Regions from separate parts of the Dactylosporangium sp. NPDC005572 genome, predicted to be linked through region 1. Evidence: predicted binding sites of a transcription regulator. Region 1 holds the regulator's gene; the other holds the start of a gene.
The links. The regulator HrcA, encoded in region 1, represses chaperone genes, less so after heat shock. The targets are predictions, from matches to a motif close to GGTTNGCACNCTCNNNNNGAGNGTGCNAACC.
Positions count from the first base shown of each region.

Region 2: the regulator HrcA is predicted to act here: its motif matches at 2,748-2,778, upstream of groL (chaperonin GroEL).

Region 1 is NZ_JBEXCY010000105.1:1,612-8,689, reverse strand. It holds gene ABZS66_RS36675 (hypothetical protein) at 1-338, opposite strand, end outside; gene ABZS66_RS36670 (enoyl-CoA hydratase-related protein) at 399-1,172, opposite strand; gene hemW (radical SAM family heme chaperone HemW) at 1,190-2,386, shown strand; gene ABZS66_RS36660 (DUF4870 domain-containing protein) at 2,419-2,952, opposite strand; gene hrcA (heat-inducible transcriptional repressor HrcA) at 3,137-4,159, shown strand; gene dnaJ (molecular chaperone DnaJ) at 4,246-5,370, shown strand; gene ABZS66_RS36645 (16S rRNA (uracil(1498)-N(3))-methyltransferase) at 5,367-6,071, shown strand; gene ABZS66_RS36640 (SDR family oxidoreductase) at 6,153-6,881, opposite strand; gene ABZS66_RS36635 (histidine triad nucleotide-binding protein) at 6,900-7,078, shown strand, end outside.
Region 2 is NZ_JBEXCY010000003.1:35,203-42,280, forward strand. It holds gene ABZS66_RS02460 (dipeptidase) at 1-861, shown strand, start outside; gene groL (chaperonin GroEL) at 951-2,573, opposite strand; gene ABZS66_RS02470 (cold-shock protein) at 3,050-3,253, opposite strand; gene paaN (phenylacetic acid degradation protein PaaN) at 3,526-5,196, opposite strand; gene ABZS66_RS02480 (MFS transporter) at 5,291-6,547, opposite strand; gene ABZS66_RS02485 (winged helix-turn-helix domain-containing protein) at 6,599-7,078, shown strand, end outside.

The DNA.
Region 1 (7,078 bases):
TGGAACAGGCCGATCGAGTCGCGGTCGCCGCCGGAGAGGTTCTCCAGCTTCGACTCCTGCCAGGCGGTGGCGAGGGCGACGACCAGCCCGCGCTGCGGGATCTTGCGGGTCAGCCCCACGGCCGTGATGGTGGCGGCGTTGGCGAGCTGCTCGGCGTCGAGGTCGACCTCGGTCGTGGGCGACGAGGACGACCCGGTGCCCGCGCCCACCACGCAGGCCTTCCCGGTGGGGATGCGCAGCGGCAGCTGGTCGCTGATCCGGTGCAGGACGACATACGCGCCGATGGTCACGGCAATGGCCACGGCCGCAGTCACCGCGACCGTCTGTCGAACACGCATTGTCACCTCCCGCCCGAGAACTCGACCAGCGTACGTGCCAACCGCCACCTCACCGGACGCTTACGCGCCGTCCGGGATCCAGTTTGGTGCCCTTTTCTCCCGGTAGGCGACGATCCCTTCGAACCCTTCCGCCGACCCGAAATATCCGACAGAGAGCTCGGTCAGCTCGGCCACGTCGTCACGGAACGTGTCGGCTTTCCGGCGCCGCAGCAGTCGCTTGGTCCCCGCCAGGGCGCCCGGGGCCCCGCGGACGAGCGCGGCGACGTAGGCGTCGACCGTCGCGTCCAGCGAGCCGGCGTCGACCGCGGCGGTCACCAGGCCCACCTCGGCCGCCCGGGCGCCGCCGAACGTGTCCCCGGTGAGGAACAGCTCGGCGGCCGCGCGCGGTGACAGCCGCGGCAGCACTGTGGCGGAGATCACGGCGGGGATCACGCCGATGCGGACCTCGGAGAAGGCGAACGTCGCGTCGACCGTGCACACGGCGAGGTCGGCGGCGGCGATCAGGCCCAGCCCACCGGCCCGCGCCGGGCCGGCGACCCGCGCGACGACCGGCTTGCCGCTCTCCCAGATGGCCGCGAGGACCTCGCCGACCCGGTTGATCGGCGGCTTGCCCTTCCCGAAGGCCTCGGCGGTCTCCTTGAGGTCGGCGCCGGAGCAGAACACCGGGCCGGTGTGCGTCAGCACGACGACCCGGACCGTGTCGTCGGCCTCGGCGGCGGCCAGGGCGGCGAGCAGCTCCTCGATCAGCGCCGTCGACAGCGCGTTGCGGTTGGACGGGCTGTCGAGGGTGAGCGTCGCCACGCCCCGCTCGGTTTGTGACCGCACGAGAGACATGCGGGCACACTAGTGAAATGCCCGGAGCACTGCCAGAAGGCGAGCCGATCCCACTCGACGGTTCCCTCCCCGACGGGGTCGCCGACACCGCCGGCGCGGAGGGCTTCGGCGTCTACGTCCACGTGCCCTTCTGCGCCACCCGCTGCGGCTACTGCGACTTCAACACCTACACGGCGAGTGAGGGCGTGGTCAGCACCGGCTACGTCGAGCAGGTCCTCGACGAGCTGGCCCTCGCCGCGAAGGTGGTCCGCCCGCCCCGGGTCGACACCGTGTTCTTCGGCGGCGGCACGCCGACCCTGCTGCCCCCGGCCGAGCTGGGCCGCATCCTCGCCGGCATCGACCGCACGTGGGGCCTCGCCGCGGACGCCGAGGTCACGACCGAGGCCAACCCCGAGTCGGTCGATCCGGCGGCGCTGCGCGAGCTGCGCGCGGCCGGGTTCAACCGGATCTCGCTCGGCATGCAGTCCGCGGCGCCGCACGTGCTGGCGGTGCTGGACCGGCGGCACACCCCGGGCCGGCCGGCGCGGGCGGCCGAGGAGGCGCGCGACGCTGGATTCACCCACGTCAATCTTGATCTCATCTACGGTACCCCGGGAGAACGCGCCGAGGACTTCGCCGCTTCGCTGCGCACGGTCGTCGACGCCGGGGTCGACCACGTCAGCGCCTACGCGCTCATCGTCGAGGACGGCACCCGCATGGCCGCCCGCATGCGCCGCGGCGAGCTGCCCTACCCGGACGACGACGTCGCCGCCGACCGCTACCTGCAGGCGGAGGAGGCCCTGACCGCCGCCGGGCTGGGCTGGTACGAGGTGTCGAACTGGTCCCGCGAGGCACCCTGCCGGCACAACGAGCTCTACTGGCGCGGCGGCGACTGGTGGGGGCTCGGTCCGGGCGCACACAGCCACGTGCGCGGGGTGCGCTGGTGGAACGTCAAACACCCGCACGCCTACGCGGCGCGGCTCGCGGACGGGGCGTCGCCCGGGCAGGCCCGTGAGGTACTGACGAGGGAAGAACAGCACATGGAGGACGTGCTGCTGCGAATCCGGCTCGCCGAGGGGCTGCCGCTGGCGATGCTCCCGCCGGGTGCGCTCGCCGCGGCCCGCGACTGCCTGGCCGACGGGCAACTGGAGGCCGGCGCGTTCGAGGCCGGCCGGGCGGTGCTGACGCTGCGCGGGCGGCTGCTGGCCGATCTGGTGGCGCGCGCCCTCACGTGAGCGGGGCGCGCGCCGAAGCGGACGTGCGTGACTTACTTGATGAAGCGGAAGGTCGCCGGGTAGCGGTACAGCTCGCCGCCGTTGGCCTTCATGCCGCCGATGATGGCGAAGATGATGATGAAGATCCAGACCAGGAACGGCACGAAGAACAGGATGCCGAACGAGCAGACCGACAGGACGACAGCGATGATCATCGCGATGCCCCACGTGATGTGGAAGTTCAGCGCCTCGTTGGCGTGCGCCTTCACCGTGGGGGACTCGTTGCCCTTGGCCAGCAGCGCGATCAGCGGCGCGATGAAGCCGAGGATGATGCCGCCGAAGTGGGCGATGAGCGCCCAGGTCTTCTCGTCACTGTTCGCGTAGCCGACCGGCGCGCCCGGGGTGCCGTAGGCACCCGGCTGCTGGTAGCCGTAGGCACCGGGCTGCTGGTACTGCTGCTGGTCGTAACCCGGCTGGTAGCCCGCGCCGGACGTGGGGGGCACGTAACCACCGCCCGAGGTGGGCGGGGGGTAATTGGGGTCCGACGGCGAGCCGTACTCCCCCGGGGGGCGAGGTGGTTCACTCATGGGGGTCACGGTAGGGGCACCGATCAAGCGGCGCCAGCGACACGGCATGACTTCTTTTCGACAAACTTTGCGCAGACCAGGGCCGGACTGCCAGATTGCGCTCAAAACGGATCATCGCCTTGGTCGCCCCGGCGACGTAGACTGGCACTCACTACGCGGGAGTGCCAGTCTTCGAGGAGGTGCCATGGCCCTTGACGAGCGGAAGCTGGAAGTGCTGCGCGCCATCGTCGAGGACTACGTCGCCACCCAGGAGCCGGTCGGCAGCAAGGCGCTGGTCGAGCGGCACAACCTGCGCGTGTCGCCGGCGACGGTGCGCAACGACATGGCGGTGCTGGAGGACGAGGGATACATCCGGCAGCCGCACACGAGCGCCGGCCGGGTCCCGACCGACGCCGGCTATCGGCTGTTCGTCGACAAGCTGTCCCGGATCAAGCCGCTCAGCCAGGCCGAGCGCCGGGCCATCGAGCGGTTCCTGATCGGCGCGGTCGACCTCGACGACGTCGTCCACCGCACCGTCCGCCTGCTCGCGCAGCTCACCCGGCAGGTCGCCGTCGTGCAGTATCCGAGCCTGTCCCGGGCCAGCGTCCGGCACTTCGAGCTCGTGCCGATCTCCACCACCCGGCTCATGGTCGTGATGATCGCCGAGACCGGCCGGGTCGAGCAGCGCCTCGTCGACCTGCCCGGCCCGATCCTCGCCGACGACGTCACCGAGCTGCGCCGGAGGATCAACGAGAAGCTCGTCGGCAAGCGGCTGGTCGACACCCCGCCGCTGGTCCAGGCCCTCGTCGAGGAGTCCGGGCCGGCCCTGCGCCCGCCGATGGCCGCCCTGTCGACGGTCCTGCTGGAGACGCTGGTGGAGCGCACCGAGGAGCGCATCGCGCTCGCCGGCACCGCCAACCTCGCCCGCGGCGGGCTGCTCGACTTCCAGGGCTCGCTCCGCCCGATCCTCGAGGCGCTCGAGGAAGAGGTCATCCTGCTCAAGCTCTTCGGCGAGGTGGAGCCCAGCATGACTCGGGTGCGCATCGGCGACGAGAACGAGATCGAGGATCTGCGCGGCACGTCGATCGTCGCCACCGGCTACGGCCCGGGGTCGATCGTCGTCGGCGGGATGGGCGTGCTCGGCCCGACCCGGATGGATTACCCCGGCAACATCGCCACCGTGCGCGCCGTGGCACGCTACGTGGGCGACATGCTGGCGCAAAGTTAACCGGGTGACCGAGCGCGGCGGCCGTGTCGGGCGTCGCCTGAAGGAAGTTGAACAATCTCATGGACGAGTCAGGGGCATAGGACTCAGTGGCGAAGGACTATTACGGGATTCTCGGCGTCAAGCGGGACTCCACGGCCGATGAGATCAAGCGGGCCTACCGGCGGTTGGCCCGCGAGTTCCACCCGGACGTCAATCCCGACCCGGCCGCGCAGGAGAAGTTCAAAGAGATCAACGCCGCCTACGAGGTCCTGTCCGACCCCCGCAAGCGGGAGATGGTCGACCTGGGCGGCGACCCGCTGGCGCCCAGCGGCGGCGGTGGCGGCCCGGCCGGCGGCGCGTTCGTCGGCTTCCAGGACATCATGGACGCCTTCTTCGGCACCACGTCGAGCCGCGGGCCGCGCCCGCGCGTCCGGCCCGGCGCCGACGCGATCCTGCGCCTCGACCTCGACCTGCACGAGACGGCGTTCGGCGTCGAGGCGCCGATCACGGTCGACACCGCCGTCGTCTGCAACACCTGCTCCGGCGCCGGCACCGCGCCCGGCACCCACCCGCAGACCTGCGAGATCTGCGGCGGCCGCGGCGAGGTCCAGTCGGTCCAGCGCACCTTCCTCGGCCAGGTCGTGTCGGCCCGCCCGTGCTCGGCCTGCCAGGGCTTCGGCACGGTCATCCCGCACCCCTGCGCCACCTGCGGCGGCGACGGCCGGGTCCGCACCCGCCGCACGCTGACCGTCAAGATCCCGTCCGGCGTCGAGGACGGCATGCGCATCCGCCTCGCCCAGCAGGGCGAGGTCGGCCCCGGCGGCGGCCCGCCCGGCGACCTCTACGTCGAGATCCACGAGCGCCCGCACGACGTGTACTCGCGCAAGGACGACGACCTGCACTGCCGCGTGACGGTCCCGATGACGGCGGCCGCCCTCGGCACCCGCCTGACCATCAAGACCCTCGACGGCGAGGAGACGGTCGACGTCAAGGCGGGCACCCAGCCGACGTCCACGCTGCGCATCCGCGGCAAGGGCGTCCCCCACCTGCGCGGCACCGGCCGCGGCGACCTCTACGTCCACCTCGACGTGCGCACCCCGACCCGGCTGGAGCCGGAGCAGGAGCGCCTGCTGCGCGAGTTCGCCCGCTCCCGCGGCGAGGAGGTGGCCGAGCTGTCGAAGCAGGGCGGCTTCTTCTCCCGTATGCGGGACGCCTTCAACGGCCACGCGTGAGCCTGCCGCTGTTCCTGGTCGGCTCGCTGCCGGCGGCCCCGGGGGCGTTCCGCCTCGACGGGCCCGAGGGGCACCACGCCGCTGACGTGCAGCGGATCACCGCGGGTGAGCGCCTCCTGCTCGGCGACGGCCGGGGCGGGATCGCGACGGCGGTCGTCACCGCCGCCCGCAAGGGCGTGCTCGAGCTCGACGTCGAGGGCGTCGAACAGGTGCCCGCCCCTGCTCCCGCGATCACCGTCGTGCAGGGGATCGCCAAGGGGGAGCGGGGCGAGCTGGCGGTCCAGCTCATGACCGAGCTCGGCGTCGACCGGATCGTGCCGTGGCAGGCGGCCCGCTCCATCGCGCGGTGGAAGGACGCCAAGCCCCTGGAGCGGTGGCGGTCCACGGTGCGGGAGGCGGCCAAGCAGTCCCGCCGGCCCTGGCTGCCCGAGGTCACCGAGCCCGTTCGGCAGCTGCGGCTGGAGGGCGCGGTCCTCGTGCTGCACGAGGAGGCGGCGGTACCGCTGTCGGCCGTCGAACTGCCCTCCTCGACGGACATCACGCTGGTCGTCGGCCCCGAGGGCGGCATCGCCCCGGAGGAGCTGGACACGCTGAGCGCGGCCGGCGCCCGCCCCGTGCGGCTGGGGCGGGAGGTGCTGCGCACCTCGAGCGCCGGCGCGGCCGCGATCGCGGCCCTCTCGGTGCGGCTCGGCCGCTGGTAGGCTGCGCCGGTCACGCGGGGTAGTCGCGTGGTGCGGCGATTTGGCGGCGGCGGGTACGTTGATAAGGCAGCCGCGTCGACGTCAGCGGAAGTAGCTGGCGCCGTTCAGGTCCAGCACCGAGCCCGAGGCCCACTCCGACGACGCCAGGAACAGCACCGCCGCAGCGACCTCGTCGGGGCGCGCGACCCGGTTGAACGGGCTCTGCGCACGGATAGCGTCGCCGTCGCCCTGGTCCATGATCGCCTGGCCCATGTCGGTGGCGACGAAGCCCGGGGCGACAGCGTTGACGGCGATGCCGCTCGGCCCGAGGGCCAGCGCGAGGGACTGGGTCATCGAGTTGAGCCCGGCCTTCGCCGCACCGTAGGCGGGGTAGCGGGGCTCGCCGCGGAACGCGCCGCGCGACGACACGTTGACGATCCGCCCGCCGGGGCCCAGGTGGCGGGCCGCGCAGAAGCAGACGTTGGCCGGGCCGACCAGGTTGACGGCGAGCGTCTCCTGCCAGGCCGCCTGCCACTCGTCGTAGCCCTGCTCCAGGATCGGGTGCTCCACCGCCGTGGCCGCGTTGTTCACGACCACGTCCAGGCCGCCGAGCGCCGCGGCGGCCGCGTCGACGAACGTGCGCACCGACGCCGGGTCGCCCAGGTCGCCCGACACGATCGCGTGGCCCTCGCCCGGCAGGGCGGTGACGTCGAGGCCGGGGGAGTTGCGGTGGTGGAGGGCGACGCGGTCGCCGTTCGCGGCGAAGGCGTGGGCGATCGCGGCGCCGATGCCACGGGAGGCGCCCGTGACCAGGACTCTGCGTGCAGACATGCGGCCTAGTATGCCTAGGTGACGAATGACTGCCTGTTCTGCCGCATCGTCGCGGGGGAGATCCCGGCGACCGTGGTGCACGAGACCGACGAGACGCTCGCGTTCCGTGACATCGGGCCCAAGGCGCCCGTCCACGTGCTGGTGATCCCCAAGGCGCACCACGCCGACGTCGCCGAGCTCGCCGCCGCCGACCCGGC
Region 2 (7,078 bases), on a different contig from region 1:
ATCGACCTTGTTCGACGGCTGGCCGAGCGCCACCCCGGCGACCTGGCCCTGGCCACGAGCGCCGACGACATCGTGCGCATCGCCGCCTCGGGGCGCATCGCGTCCCTGCTCGGCGCCGAGGGTGGTCACTGTCTGGACAATTCCCTGGGTGTACTGCGGGCGCTGCACCGCCTCGGCGTGCGGTACCTGACGCTGACCCACTCGCGGAACACCACGTGGGCGGACAGCGCGACCGACGAGCCGGCAGTCGGCGGCCTGTCGCCGTTCGGGCACGAGGTGGTACGCGAGATGAACCGGCTCGGCATGCTGGTCGACCTGTCGCACGTCGCCCCGGCCACGATGCACGCCGCGCTGGACACGTCGACCGCCCCGGCGTTCTTCTCGCACTCGTCCGCCCGGGCCCTGTGCGACCACCCGCGCAACGTCCCCGACGACGTCCTGGCCCGCGTGCGCGACACCGGCGGCGTCGTCATGGTGACCTTCGTGCCGTTCTTCCTGAACGAGGCGTGCCGGCAGTGGGGCGACGAGCTGTACCGCGTCGAGGACGCCATCACGTCCCCGTGGGACACCGCGGACTTCGAGCGGGAACGAACCGCGTGGATCGCGGCCAACCCGTGCCCTCCATCGACCATCAGCGATGTGGCCGACCACGTCGAGCACGTCCGCTCGGTGGCGGGCCTCGGAGCGGTCGGCCTGGGCGGGGATTTCGACGGTACCGAGGTGCTGCCCGACGGCCTGCACGACGTGAGCACGTACCCGGCCCTGTTCGAGGAGCTGAGCTCCCGCGGCTGGTCCGAGCGCGAGCTGCGCGCGCTCGGCTGGGACAACACACTGCGCGTCCTGCGCGAAACCTGCGGCTAGCGCCCCACGCATGTGTCGTCCCGCGGCCTACAGAACGCGAAGCGGGCCGGGCACCTTGCGGTGCCCGGCCCGTTCACGTGAGCTCGGACTCAGAAGTCCATGTCGCCGCCGCCGGGGGCGCCGGCCGGGGCCTTCTCCTTCTCCGGCTTGTCCGCCACCACGGCCTCCGTGGTGAGGAACAGGGCCGCGATCGACGCGGCGTTCTGCAGCGCGGAGCGGGTCACCTTGGCCGGGTCGATGATGCCCTCGGCCAGCAGGTTGACGTAGTCGCCCGTCGCGGCGTTGAGGCCGTGACCGGCCTCCAGGTTGCGCACGCGCTCGACGACGACGCCGCCCTCGAGGCCCGCGTTGACCGCGATCTGACGCAGCGGGGCGTCGAGCGCGACCTTCACGATCTGCGCACCGGTCGCCTCGTCGCCGACCAGGTCGAGCTTGTCGAACGCCGTCTTGCCGGCCTGGACCAGCGCGACGCCACCACCCGGGACGATGCCCTCCTCGACGGCCGCCTTCGCGTTGCGAACGGCGTCCTCGATGCGGTGCTTGCGCTCCTTGAGCTCGACCTCGGTCGCGGCGCCGACCTTGATGACCGCAACGCCGCCGGCCAGCTTGGCCAGGCGCTCCTGCAGCTTCTCGCGGTCGTAGTCGCTGTCGCTCTTCTCGATCTCGGCACGGATCTGCGCGACGCGGCCGTTGATGGCCTCGGCGTCGCCCGAGCCGTCGACGATCGTGGTCTCGTCCTTGGTCACGACGACCTTGCGGGCGCGACCGAGCAGGCCGAGGTCGGCGTTCTCCAGCTTGAGGCCGACGGTCTCGCTGATGACCTGACCACCGGTCAGGATCGCGATGTCGGTCAGCATCGCCTTGCGGCGGTCACCGAAGCCGGGGGCCTTGACGGCGACCGACTTGAAGGTGCCGCGGATCTTGTTCACCACGAGGGTCGCCAGGGCCTCGGCCTCGACGTCCTCGGAGATGATCGCGAGCGGCTTGCCCGACTGCATGACCTTCTCCAGCACCGGGAGGAGGTCCTTCACCGCGGAGATCTTCGACTCGACGATGAGGATGTAGGGGTCGTCGAGGACGGCCTCCATCCGCTCGGTGTCGGTCACGAAGTACGGCGAGATGTAGCCCTTGTCGAAGCGCATGCCCTCGGTGAGCTCCAGCTCGAGCCCGAAGGTGTTGCTCTCCTCGACGGTGATGACGCCTTCCTTGCCGACCTTGTCCATCGCCTCGGCGATGATCTCGCCGACCGTGGAGTCACCGGCGGAGATCGAGGCGGTGGAGGCGATCTGCTCCTTGGTCTCGACGTCCTTGGCCAGGTTGGCGAGCTCGTCGGCGACGGACGCGACCGCCGCCTCGATGCCGCGCTTCAGGGCCATCGGGTTGGCGCCGGCCGCGACGTTGCGCAGGCCTTCGCGCACGAGCGCCTGGGCCAGGACGGTCGCCGTCGTCGTGCCGTCACCGGCAACGTCGTCGGTCTTCTTGGCGACCTCCTTGACCAGCTCGGCGCCGATCTTCTCGTACGGGTCCTCGAGCTCGATCTCCTTGGCGATGCTCACACCATCGTTGGTGATGGTGGGGGCGCCCCACTTCTTCTCGAGGACGACGTTGCGGCCCTTCGGGCCCAGCGTCACCTTGACGGCGTCGGCGAGGGTGTTCATGCCCCGCTCAAGACCGCGGCGCGCTTCCTCGTCGAACGCGATAATCTTGGCCATTCGGCGTTGTCCTCCTGGACATCCACGATTCGCCTGCGACCCGCGTGGGGCCGGCGGCTCACCGCCTGCTTTCGCACCTTCGGGGATCCACCGGATCCTCGTTGGTCGGGCCGGAATAGCCCGCGACGACCAGCCTCTCGGTGTTTGCACACCGGAGGACTGCACCGCCCCGACCGTTGGCACTCACCAGTTGGGAGTGCCAACACCTTGTTTAGCACTCTGCCCGGTCGAGTGCAAGCAAAGCCCGGGTGACGCCCGAGGTGGACGACCACGCAGCGCAACGACGGGTTGATCACGGAGCGCAACCGCCGCGGGGGCCCCGCAGGGCCCGGCGGCGCCGGCAAGCCCGAAGAAGTGACCAAGCCGTTAATTCGGACGAATGGCTTCGCATCCCGCGAATCGTCCGGAAAAAGACGCAGGGCACCGATCCTCATCAATGAGGACGGTGCCCCGGCGGGGTTTCTGCGGACGTTTCGTCAGGCGAGGAGCCGGACCCCCTCTGCCTGAGGGCCCTTCTGGCCCTGCGCGATCTCGAACTCGACGCGCTGTCCGTCTTCCAGCGACTTGTAGCCGTCCATCTGGATCGCGGAGAAGTGGACGAACACGTCCTGTCCCCCGTCGACCGCGATGAAGCCGTAGCCCTTCTCGCTGTTGAACCACTTGACGGTGCCCTGTGCCACGGTGCACTTCCTCTACTTCGGTCCTTCTGCGTCACTCGGCTGGCTGTGGGGACCAGCCGGCGGGTCTTCGACCCACGACGCCGGGTCCGGGGGTGGCACCGGCGAAGGAACGACGACCGAAACGCACGGTACACGAGCTAAGGCAGCCCTCGACAGGCCCAAATCGGACAGCAAGGTCACGAATCAAGCAGGTGGAAAAGGTCGCCGAGCATGCCTTCTCGGCGACCTTTCTTTGCCGAGTCAAGCATCGCCCGGCGACTACGTGTAGGTAACTAGACGTGGCGGCGGGACTGGACGACCCGGAAGCGGTTGGCCACGTACGCACCGTCCGTGAGCGCCGCATTGGCCGCCGGATTGGCACCGCTGGCGTGGAAGTCGGAAAACGCCGCCGACTGGTTCACGAAGACCCCGCCGGTCAAGTTGACTGACAAATGCACGCCTGCGTCCAGCGCCGCCTCTTCCATCTCGTCGAGCACATCCGGCGATGTGGAATAGACCGAGGCGGTCAATGCGCCCTTCCGTCCGACGGTGTCGGTGAAGATCCGCAAACTGCCCGCAGTGGAATCGGTGGCGACAACGAACGAAATTGGGCCGAACCACTCGGTGCCATACGTCTCGGCATCGTCCGCACCGAGTTTCCGGATGAGTGGCGTGCGGACGGTGGCGCCTTCGTACGCCGGATGCGAAACGTCTGAGGATTCGAGCACCGACTCACCAACGTGAGACGCTTTCTCGATTCGGGAGAGAACGTTGTCGTTCACGATCGCGCCGGTGAGTTCGACGCCGCGCGCCGGGTCGGCGGTGAGCTTCCCGACCGCGTCCGCGATGCCGGCCGCGACGTCGTCGAGGCTCTTGTGCCCCTCGTCGGAGGCGATGCCGGCCAACGGGACGAGGATGTTCTGCGGCGTCGTGCACATCTGCCCGGAGTACAACACCAATGAGAATCCGATGTTGCGGCACATCCCGGCGAAATCGTCGGTGGAGTCCACCACGATGGTGTTGACGCCGGCCTTCTCCGTGTAGACGGCGGCCTGCCGCGCGTTGCCCTCGAGCCAGTCGCCGAACTCGGTCGAGCCGGTGAAGTCGATGATGCGCACCTCGGGGCGCAGGGCGAGCGTCTTGGCCAGGCCCTCGCCGGGCGCCTCGGCGGCGAGCACGACCAGGTTGGGGTCGAAGCCGGCCTCGGCGAGCACCTCGCGGGCGATCTTCACGGTGATGGCGAGCGGCAGCACCGCGCGCGGGTGCGGCTTGACGACGACGGGGTTGCCCGTCACCAGCGAGGCGAAGAAGCCCGGGTACGAGTTCCAGGTCGGGAACGTGTTGCAGCCGATGACGAGGGCGATGCCCCGCGGTACGACATGGAAGGTCTTGCTCATGTGCAGCGTCTGACCCTTGCCGGCGGGCTTCTCCCAGTCGGCGGTGGCGGGCGTGCGGGTCATCTCACGGTAGGCGTAGGCGATGGCCTCCAGCGCCCGGTCGAACGCGTGCGGGGCGCCGGCCTGGAAGGCCATGACGAAGGCCTGGCCGGTCGTGGCGTGCACCGCGTTGGCCAACTCGAACGAGGCGGCGTGCAGGCGGGTCAGGATCTCCAGGCAGACGCCGGTGCGGGCCTGCGGGCCGGCCGCGCGCCAGGCGGGCCGGGCCGCGGTCATCGCGTCGAGGAACGAGGGGTCGAGGTGCGGGTAGCGCACGTCGAGGGCGATGCCGAACGGCGACGTCTCGGTCGCGACCCAGTCGGTCACGCCGGGCTGGTCCTTCAGGGGGAAGTCGGCGCCGAGGTAGGCCCGGAAGGCCGCCTCGCCGTCGGCCGCGGCGGTCTCGCCGTAGACGCGGGGACTGGGTGACTCAGGGAACGCGGACCAGTACGACCGCTCGGCGATCGCGGTCAGCGCCCGCTCCAGCGTGTCGGTGTGCTTGGTGAACATGGGGTGTGAGTTCTCCATGCCGCCATCCTGCCACCGGAAGAGCGCCGATCTTGCGGTTGTGTCGAGCTTCAGCGACTGGAGGCGGCACCGCCCGGCACAACCACAAGATCGGCTATTTCCGCACCGCCTCCGTGCCCGCGGGGGCGGCGGGAGTCAGTTCGCGCATCGAGCGCAAGGGTGACACGAGAATGGGGACCACGGCGACCAGCGCGCCGACCGAGGCGACCCAGAGCGCCTCGTGGACGCCGATCGCCGAGGCGAGCGCGCCGCCGGCCAGGGCACCGAGCGGGAGCGTGCCCCAGACGATGAACCGCATCGTCGCGTTCATCCGGCCGAGGAGCGCGTCGGGGGTGATGCCCTGGCGGAAGCTCACCTGGTTGACGTTGTAGACGATCACCCCGATGCCGAAGAGGGCGCTGCCGGCCGCGGCGAGCCAGAGCCGCCAGCCCGGCGCCGCCAGCGGGACGAGCAGGCCGCCGAGGTCGCCGACCAGGATGCCGAGCCAGATCGCCGGCCCCGCCCCGACCAGCTGGGTGATCGGGCGGACGAGGAACGCGCCCGCGAGCGCGCCGAGGCCGCCGACCGTGAAGAACAGGCCGATGAGGGCCGGCGACAGCGCCAGCTCGCGGGCCAGGAACATGACCAGCGTGGCCTGGACGATGGCGCCGAAGAAGTTGGCGGTACCGGTACAGGCCGCGATGGCCCGCAGCAGCCGGTTGCCGACGACGAACCGCAACCCCTCCAGGATCTCGCGGCCGAGATGCGCGTCGGGATGCCGCTCGGGCCGCTCCTCGATCCGGCGGATCCGGCCCAGGAAGAGGGCCGAGACCAGGTAGCTCACCCCGTCGACCAGCATCGCGACGGGCCCGCCGACCGCTTTGACGAGCAGACCGGCCACGGTCGGGCCGCCGATCTGCGCGGTCGAGCGCACGAGCTCGAGCCGCGAGTTGCCCTCGACCAGGTGCTCCTTGCCCACCAGGAAGGGCAGGTAGCTCTGGTACGACACGTCGAAGAAGACCGTGCAGACGCCGGCGAGCAGGCCCACAAGGTACAGCTGGGGCATCGAAAGGACATCGAGCCACCACGCGACCGGGACCGAGACCAGCAGCACCGCCCGCAGCAGGTCGGCAATGACCATCGCGCCGCGCCGCCGCACCCGGTCGACCAGGGCGCCCGCCGGCAGGCCCACGAGCAGGAACGCCGCGGTCTCGGCGGCGGTGAGGATGCCGACCTCCAGCGGCGAGGCCTGCAGGTTGAGCACCGCGACGAGCGGCAGCGCCAGCACGCTCACCTGGGTGCCGACCTGACTGATCGTGTCGGCGGTGAACAGCTGACGGAAATCATGGTCGCGCAGCAGTCCGACCCTCACGAGCCCACTGTCAGCGACTGATTGGGAAAAGTCAATCGGTAGGATTACGCCGTGGGCAGACAACTACGGCCGGCCACCGAGGCCGAGGCCAAGGCGCTCGCGTCATCGACGCGGCTGCGCATCATCCGGGTCTGCCTGGACCGCGCCCTGACCAACAAGGAGATCGCGCTGCGGCTCGAGCTCAACCCGGCCACCGCGCTCCACCACGTGCGCACGCTGGTCGCGACCGGGTTCCTGGAGCCGCAGGAGGAGCGGCGCGGGCCGCGCGGCTCGCGGGAGGTGCCCTACCTGTCGACGAACAAGTCCTGGGACCTCGACGTCGGGCGGGGGCACCAGGCGGTACTGGAGGCGTTCCAGGAGGAGCTGGCGATCGCCGAGCAGCCGGCGCACTTCGCCCGGCTGGGCCTGCGGCTCACCGACGAGGAGTGGGAGGAGCTGCAGGACCGGTTCGCCGAGCTGCTCGACGAGTACGCGGCCCGGGACCGTCGTGGCCCGGGCCGGCCGTACTCGATCTTCCTGGCGCTCTACGAG